Regions from separate parts of the Ensifer adhaerens genome, predicted to be linked through region 1. Evidence: predicted binding sites of a transcription regulator. Region 1 holds the regulator's gene; the other holds the start of a gene.

Region 1 (4,326 bases):
CGCAGTCAAATAGGGTTCGAAGCCGGTGGCGGCTCTGATCGGCGGCAAGCGGGTAATGGCTACCACGCAGACCATTCCGAGGAATAGGACGGTGGCGGCGGTTGAAGTCAACGCCAAGACGTCAGCCGACTGCAACTCGTCTTTCGCTACGATTTGCGCGGCGTGAACGATGCGCCGCAACATCGCGATCGTAAAATACGCGCAGATACCGAACCTGCCGATGTAGTCGGCGGCGAGCAACATTCTACCCTTCAGCATCCAAATACCTCCCCTCTATCGCCGGTAAGAATGCCACGGTTGCGAGCGGCTTCAAGCGTAACTTTAGAAGTTGCTTAATTCAGAAGGTGGACGCCATGCTGTGCCGCCGCAGCGACGGGAAGGAACCCACGCTTAAGCCGCAGCGCGACTATGTTTTGCTGGCGACGATGTCGAAATACGCCGGCGAGGGATTTGTGCGATCTTTGACGGGTTTGGTGTCTCGGAACCCTTTCCGCGCCACGCCCAATTCGGCAAGGAGGCGCCTCTTAAGGGACGACAGACAGCATCAGGAGTACCTGTTGAGCCTCGAAAAAATCGCGGAGGTTGTCGTCGGAATCGTGCTCGCCGAGATCGATGTGAAGGGCGAGCGCTTCTTGCGGAAGGTGATGGAGTGGCAGCGTGACCGATCCCGTCGTGACCCTTATGGACGCTCACAGGGCGGCCCTGAGGGCACTATGACAGCCTTCGGCAGAGATGGTGACCTGCGACGTGTTTGTCGGCGCCGCGAAGGGAACCGGGGTTCAAGCACCTACAGCTGGTGAGCGGGTTTCTGGCTCGGGGTTCGCATTGAACATGTCGCATTTCATGTCGTGTGGATCCGCCGTCGCCTCGTGGAAGTGCAGGGAAAGCAAAGGATTCTCGCAGCAACATAGCGTTACGCGGAAGCGGTGTTTTTTCCGCTTCGCGACGACTGCAACATATTGATTATATTGGTGAATGTATTTGGAGGCCTCGCCCGGAATTGAACCGGGGTACAAGGATTTGCAGTCCTCTGCGTCACCACTCCGCCACGAGGCCTCACGGCTCGGATAACCGAGCGTTGGCGGGGATTTAGAATGATTGCAGAAAATCCGCAAGAGGCATTTTCGGAAAAAGCACAAAGCGAATTTGCGGTTCGGGCGCTTTCCACAGGCAGAACGTCCGGCAAGGCCGATTGCTCCTGCCCAGCGAGCAGCAATGCTTCAAGAAGAGGTCGGAACGATTACCTTCCTCAGCTTACTCCGGGTTGCGACGCGTAGGTGCTTTCGCTCAGGCATGCCACACGCCCGCACAAGCCACGTCTTCTAAGCCCCGTACGGATCTTATCGCTTCGGTGAAATCGGTAGAGGGGGAACGATGACTCCGCTGACATCAGCCGCATCGGTAGCGTCCGTCATCATCAAACGGAGGCAATGGCTTATATGAAGACGAAACTTGTCCTGACGGCGTTAATCCTCTTTGCTGCGACCACATTCGAGGCGCGGGCAGAGGACCTGGTTTTCAAGCTGAAGAACAACACAAGTGCAGTTCTGACCAATTTCTACACGTCGCCGGTAGGCGTCAACGAGTGGGAAGACGATGTTTTCGGCCGGCAGGTTCTGAATCCCGGCGAGAACATGGAAATCACCATCGCTGACGGCCGGGATGTCTGCAAGTACGACATGCGCTTCGAGTTCGAAGAGGATTCGGGCCTCGATACGACCGAAGATACGCAGGACCTTTGCGAACTCGGCGAATACACCATCCACGAGTAGGCGACGCGTTATCGGATGAACAAGAAGAACCTCGCTACCGCAAGCGGCAGCGAGGTTCTTCCGAGTACCAGATTTTTATCTGGGATCAGTGGTAGCGGCGGATCAGCCCAACGAGCTTGCCCTGGATCTTCACACGATCAGGCCCGAAGATCCGTGTCTCGTAGGCAGGGTTTGCGGCCTCAAGCGCAATCGATGCGCCCTTGCGTCGGAATCGCTTCAGCGTCGCTTCCTCGTCATCCACGAGCGCCACGATGATGTCGCCGGGGTTGGCGGTATTGCCATTTCGGATGATCACGGTGTCGCCGTCGAAGATGCCGGCTTCGATCATCGAGTCGCCCTTGACTTCGAGGGCGTAGTGTTCGCCGTTGCCGATCATGTCGAGCGGAACGGTGATGTCGTGCGTGTTGTTCTGGATCGCCGAGATCGGCACACCGGCAGCGATGCGGCCCATGACCGGCACGGAAACTGATGTGTTTTCGGCCACCGGCGCCGGCTTCGGTGGTGCGGCAGGGGCTGCCGCCGCCGGCTTGCCGAGGCTTCCCTCGATCACGCTCGGCGAGAAGCCGCGACGTGGCTGCTGCTGGCTGGACGCGTAGGCTTCCGGAAGCTTGATGACCTCGAGCGCGCGGGCCCGGTTCGGCAGACGGCGAATGAACCCGCGTTCTTCGAGCGCGGTAATCAGACGGTGGATGCCGGACTTCGACGCTAGGTCGAGCGCATCCTTCATTTCATCGAATGACGGTGGGACGCCCGACTCCTTCATGCGTTCGTGAATGAACAGAAGCAATTCCTGTTGCTTGCGGGTCAGCATGGCACGTCGCTCCAGAAGGCGTGAAACAAATCAAGAACAGACACTATCTGTTCCATATGTGTTCTGCAAGTGCCTAAAATTCCGTGAATTCAGTCAATTGGCGGGACTGCGCGTGCCGGTTGGTCACTTTTACGGGAGCAAAGCGGGTTTTGGTGATGATTGTGTGGTTGGAAACGACCGTATTGGACTGCGTCGAGCGAATCGCGAGCGTTCTGATGGCGAGGGTCAGGCCGGCTGCGTGGCGGCGCAGGCGTCTTCGAATTCCTTCACCGTCTCTGCGCTGTTGTCTTCGGGAAGCACCGCGTCCGCCGCATCGGTCGCGACGGGCGTGTCGCCGTCATAGACGAACGACTGGATGTAGAACGCAATGGCACCCTTCCACACGTTGCGTCCATCAATCTGGTGGCAGGGGACGGCGGTTTCGAAGTCCGTCTGGAGTTCATCGACCGTGGCGGCACTGAGCTTGACGTCAGGCATGTTAGGCGATGCGACTATCGAAGCGAGAAGCAGGGCGGCAAGCACGGTGATCGTCCACTTTGAGGCAAGGGTGGCACTACGGGGCGGTTAACGATGTGAACCGCGCTTTCGTTCCGAAGTCCAGCAAACTTGGCGATCACTCTCACGTGTTCAACAGGTCTTTGAGTTCAGGCTGTGACCGGTTTGCGCCAGAGGTGCGCGGCGGCAGGGCCCGTCGATCCTGGCGCGATTGGCCGACTTGCGATCGCATCGGTTGTAGCAGTCCGTGTCCTCGCTTTCGGCGCGCACAAATCCATGTTGTGATCGCGCTGCACTGTCTCGACAGGTTGCAAAAATACGATAACTTTGCGGGGAAAGTGGGGTGGTTGCATGCATAGATTGTCGTTGGCGGTTCTCGGTCTGTTGGCGGCGGCCGGAGCGGCCTCTGCTGAAGAAGGTCGTTCGAATATCTGGAAGCGGATCAATGCCTGGACGGTCGGTTCCGATCCGTCCTTGGGCGGCTCGTGCTACGCGGCGACGAGCTATGACGCCGGCGCGATCCTTCGTATCGGCTTCTATCCAAGGGGATCGGCGAACCTGGCGTTTCTTTCGATCGGCAATGCTACCTGGAAATCGATCGAGCCTCAAAGGGAGTATGACGTCGCCTTGCAGCTCGACCGCGGCCGCCAGTGGCCGGCCGTTGCGTTCGGCGTGGACCTCACGGGTTCGAAGGCCCTGGTCGTCAATTTCTCCAATACAGATTTCTTCACCGAATTCGTGCGCAAGAATACGCTGGCGCTGGCGTTCGAAGGGCGCGTGGTGGCGAGCCTCAGTCTGCGTGATTCGATGAAGGCCGTCAGCGAGATGTTCAAATGCCAGGAGGCCGTGAACGCGCTGATGCCGAACGGCGGGCAGGGGAAGGCCGCCGATCCCTTTGCGGGCGCCGGCAGTAATGCGCCGAACAATGACCCGTTTGCGGGCGGCGGCCAGACCAAGTCGTCGAAAGATCCCTTCGCCATGTAATTCCCTGGCGTGAGCATCGGTCTGCACGAGAGGTGAATATTCCTAAATATTGCGTGGGTACGGGTCGCCCACCCTCGACAGTCACGCGGCGACCTATCAAAATGCGCGCAAACGGGGGCTTTGCATGCGTAGATTGCTGTTCGGGTTGGTGGGCTGTCTGATGGTGACGGGGCCGGCCGTGGCTGAAGAGGCCGAGATCATCAAGTGGAAGGAAGTCGGCGGCTGGACCGTTGCTTCCGACACGTCGATGGAAGGCTCGTGTTT
Region 2 (4,326 bases), 2.1 Mb from region 1:
ATCCGCAGGTCATGGGCACCGGCCCGATCCCGGCATCGCGCAAGGCGCTGGCGAAAGCTGGCTGGGCGATCGGTGACGTCGAGCTTGTGGAAGCCAACGAGGCCTTCGCTGCCCAGGCCTGCGCGGTCAACAAGGACCTCGGCTGGGATCCGTCGATCGTCAACGTCAACGGCGGCGCGATCGCCATCGGCCATCCGATCGGTGCTTCCGGTGCGCGCGTGCTCAACACGCTTCTCTTCGAAATGAAGCGCCGCGGCGTTTCCAAGGGGCTTGCAACGCTCTGCATCGGCGGCGGCATGGGCGTCGCCATGTGCGTCGAACGGCTCTAGTCGGTTTGGCGGCATGAACAGCGCCAGGTGGGTTCCGTTTTCCCTCTTGCTGGCCGGTTCGCCGATCGTTTCTGCACATGCCAATCCCGCGCCTCTCGAGGAGGCGCGGTTGGTTCAGTGCATGCTGGAACATACGACTTCTGATGAGGAGGGCGTGTTCAAGGACGTGATGGTTGCCGCCTTGAACGATGACAGTGGTGCGCTGAAGGCGTCGCTGGAACAACTCAGTACACTGATGATGGAACTCGCGCTCACCAAGTGCGAGGTGGGAATGCCTATGCTCGCGACGCCGCAGTTTCAGGCGGCCGCCGAGCTCTACGGGCAACAGATCGGCGAAAAGCTGATGAAGAAGGCCTTTGAGAAACTGAATTGATCAAGTGGGAGGCGTGCATGAGCAGGGTAGCATTGGTCACGGGTGGGTCGCGCGGCATTGGTGCTGCAATTTCCATCGCACTCAAGAATGCCGGCTACAAGGTGGCTGCCAACTATGCCGGCAATGACGAGAAGGCCCAGGCCTTCAAGCAGGAAACCGGCATCCCGGTCTACAAGTGGGACGTTTCCAGTTATCAGGCCTGCGCCGAGGGGATCGCCAAGGTCGAGGCCGATCTCGGCCCGGTCGAGGTACTGGTCAACAACGCGGGCATCACCCGCGATGCGATGTTCCATAAAATGACGCCCGAACAATGGGGCGAGGTGATCGGCACCAACCTTACCGGTCTCTTCAACATGACCCACCCGCTCTGGTCCGCCATGCGCGACCGCGGTTTCGGCCGCGTCATCAACATCTCGTCGATCAACGGCCAGAAGGGCCAGATGGGCCAGGCCAACTATTCGGCGGCCAAGGCTGGCGATCTCGGCTTCACGAAGTCGCTCGCCCAGGAAGGTGCTGCCAAGGGCATCACAGTCAATGCCATCTGCCCGGGCTATATCGGCACGGAAATGGTGCGGGCGGTGCCGGAGAAGGTGCTGAACGAGCGGATCATTCCGCAGATCCCCGTCGGTCGCCTCGGCGAACCGGAAGAAATCGCCCGCTGCGTGGTGTTCCTGGCCTCCGACGATGCCGGCTTCATCACCGGCTCGACGATTTCGGCGAATGGCGGACAGTTTGTCGTCTGATCTTCCCATCTCTCTAGCGTTTTCAAGCGGCGCCCTTCGGGGCGCCGTTCTTATGCGGGGTGGAGGAAGCAGGCGCCTGTTCACCCGCGGGCTTGAATCGCGAAGTTGCGCCCCCGATCGTGTTGCCGGCGCACGGCGTAGACACTATATCTTGTGGAGAACAAAAGCGGAATGATGCGCGGATCACGAGTCGCCATCAGATACGCTCGCATTGGTCGAGGATGCGGAATGCGATTCTCATTCTCCCCATCCGGTGAATCTCCGACGAATTTCGTGAAAAATTTTCCAAGCTTTCCAGAGTCTTGGATTCCGAATCCTTGGACCTGTCTGGCAATGGTACAGCCCGGATCGAGGCGAGTCGTGAGCCCCATGGCATGGAATCCGCACCAGATTCAGCATGTGGTGCAACGTCGGGTGTTGAAATCTATATGTAGTCGTGAACATACAGTGAATCGCGATAAGTCTTCGATTCGTCGCCGATTCGTTCCATGGCTGTTCCGATTCTCGATTGCGCCAACCACAACAGGTGGTGCAATGGGATGAGAGCATAGAACGATGGTTTTAGTTGTCGGCGCCCCTTGCGTTTGGCTCGGTGCGTGGGCATGTGTTTGCCGCCAGCGTGAAAAGACGCTGCCGTAATTTCTGAATGCCCGGGATCGATGACGTGTCCGTTCACCCCATGATCCTGAGCGGCCGCGGCGTAACCGCGGTGCTCGGGCCAACCAATACCGGCAAGACGCACTACGCGATCGAGCGCATGATCGCGCATGAGAGCGGCGTCATAGGCCTGCCGCTGCGCCTCTTGGCGCGCGAGGTCTATACGCGCCTTGTCGAAAGGGTCGGCCACCACAATGTCGCGCTGATCACCGGCGAGGAAAAGATCACGCCGCATCGCGCCCGCTTTTCGGTCTGCACCGTCGAAGCGATGCCGCGCGAGACCACGGCGTCCTTCGTCGCAATCGACGAGGTGCAGCTTGCCGGCGACCTCGAGCGCGGCCACATCTTCACCGACCGGATCTTGCATCTGAGAGGACGGGGAGAGACGCTGCTCTTGGGCGCCGGAACGATGCGGCCGATCCTCGAGCAGCTGCTGCCCGGCATCACCGTCGTCGAGCGGCCGCGTATGTCGCAGCTTCTGTATGCCGGCTCGAAGAAAATCACCCGCCTGCCGCATCGCTCGGCGATCGTCGCCTTCTCCGCCGACGAGGTCTATGCGATCGCCGAGCTGATCCGCCGCCAGCGCGGTGGTGCCGCCGTGGTTCTCGGCGCGCTATCGCCGCGCACCCGCAATGCCCAGGTGGCGCTCTATCAGGAAGGCGATGTCGAATACCTGGTCGCGACCGACGCGATCGGCATGGGGCTCAACCTCGACGTCGATCACGTCGCCTTCGCACAGGACCGCAAATTCGACGGATACCAGTTCCGCAATTTGAATCCGGCCGAGCTTGCGCAGATCGCCGGCCGCGCCGGTCGGCACTTGCGCGATGGCACGTTCGGAGTGACGGGTCGCGTCGATCCTTTCGACAACGAACTGGTCCATCGCATCGAGGCGCACGAGTTCGATCCGGTGAAGGTGCTGCAGTGGCGCTCGAAGGCGTTCGACTATTCGTCGCTTCCCGCCCTGAAGAAGAGCCTCGAAGCAGCGCCAACGGTTCCTGGCCTTGCCCGGGCGCTACCTGCGGTAGACCAGCAAGCGTTCGAACATTTGACCCGCTACCCGGAGGTCGTCGATATCACGACCAATGCCGAGCGCGTGGAAAAACTATGGGAAGCCTGCGCGCTGCCGGACTATCGGCGCATCACGCCCGCGCAGCACGCCGATCTGATCTCGACGATCTACGCAGATCTCGTTCGCCGGGGTGCGGTGAACGAAGATTTCATGGCCGAACAGGTCAGGCGTGCCGATCACACCGACGGCGAGATCGACACACTTTCGGCGCGAATCGCGCAGATCAGAACCTGGACCTATGTGTCGAACCGACCGGGATGGCTGGCCGATCCGACACACTGGCAAGAAAAGACGCGGGAAATTGAAGATCGATTATCCGACGCACTACATGAACGGTTGACGAAACGCTTTGTTGATCGCAGGACATCTGTGCTCATGAAGCGCCTGAGAGAGAATGCTATGCTGGAAGCTGAAATCAGTGTGAATGGTGATGTCTTCGTCGAAGGACACCACGTAGGACAACTAACCGGTTTCCGGTTTACGCTGGCGACCGGTGGCGACGGCCCGGATGCCAAGGCCGTGCAGGGGGCTGCCCAGAAGGCGCTGGCACTCGAGTTCGAGGCGCGGGCTGCACGTCTGCACGCCTCGGGCAACAACGACCTGGCGCTTTCGTCGGACGGTCTGGTGCGCTGGCTCGGCGATCCCGTCGCCCGTCTCGCTGCGAGCGACCACGTCATGCGCCCGCGCGTCATCCTGCTTGCCGACGATCAGCTCCAGGCGAATGCTCGCGAGCACGTCCTGGCGCGCGTCGAGCGTTTCGTGAACCATCACATCGGTACGGTGCTGAAGCCGCTCGACGATATCTCGCGTGCCGAGGATCTCGAAGGCCTGGCCAAGGGCCTTGCGTTCCAGCTCGTCGAAAACCTCGGTGTGCTCTTCCGCCGCGATGTCGCCGACGACGTCAAGTCGCTGGATCAGGACGGTCGCGCTTCGATCCGCAAGTACGGCGTTCGCTTCGGCGCCTACCATATCTTCCTCCCGGCGCTCCTGAAGCCGGCTCCGGCCGAGCTCATCACGCTGCTCTGGGCACTGAAGAACGACGGCCTCGACAAGCCCGGCTACGGCGACCTCATTCCGATGCTCGCCGCCGGTCGCACGTCCGTCGTCACCGATCCGTCCTTCGAGCGGACCTTCTACAAGCTCGCCGGTTTC

What was found. Region 1 encodes LexA, which represses DNA repair genes until DNA is damaged. Its sites were predicted from a motif close to TGTTCNNNNTGTGTTCNG; they were not measured.
Region 2: a site for LexA is predicted at 1,928-1,945, ahead of LAC81_RS17965 (helicase-related protein). Genes of this name have one in related genera too.

What each region holds. Positions count from the first base shown of each region.
Region 1 is NZ_CP083349.1:1,575,535-1,579,860, forward strand. Features, by position in the region: gene LAC81_RS07815 (methyltransferase family protein) at 1-258, opposite strand, end outside; gene LAC81_RS07820 (hypothetical protein) at 354-800, shown strand; tRNA gene LAC81_RS07825 (tRNA-Cys) at 983-1,056, opposite strand; gene LAC81_RS07830 (hypothetical protein) at 1,440-1,772, shown strand; gene lexA (transcriptional repressor LexA) at 1,858-2,583, opposite strand; gene LAC81_RS07840 (hypothetical protein) at 2,809-3,060, opposite strand; gene LAC81_RS07845 (hypothetical protein) at 3,463-4,062, shown strand; gene LAC81_RS07850 (hypothetical protein) at 4,187-4,326, shown strand, end outside.
Region 2 is NZ_CP083349.1:3,674,880-3,679,205, reverse strand. Features, by position in the region: gene LAC81_RS17980 (acetyl-CoA C-acetyltransferase) at 1-329, shown strand, start outside; gene LAC81_RS17975 (hypothetical protein) at 343-702, shown strand; gene LAC81_RS17970 (beta-ketoacyl-ACP reductase) at 720-1,445, shown strand; gene LAC81_RS17965 (helicase-related protein) at 2,125-4,326, shown strand, end outside.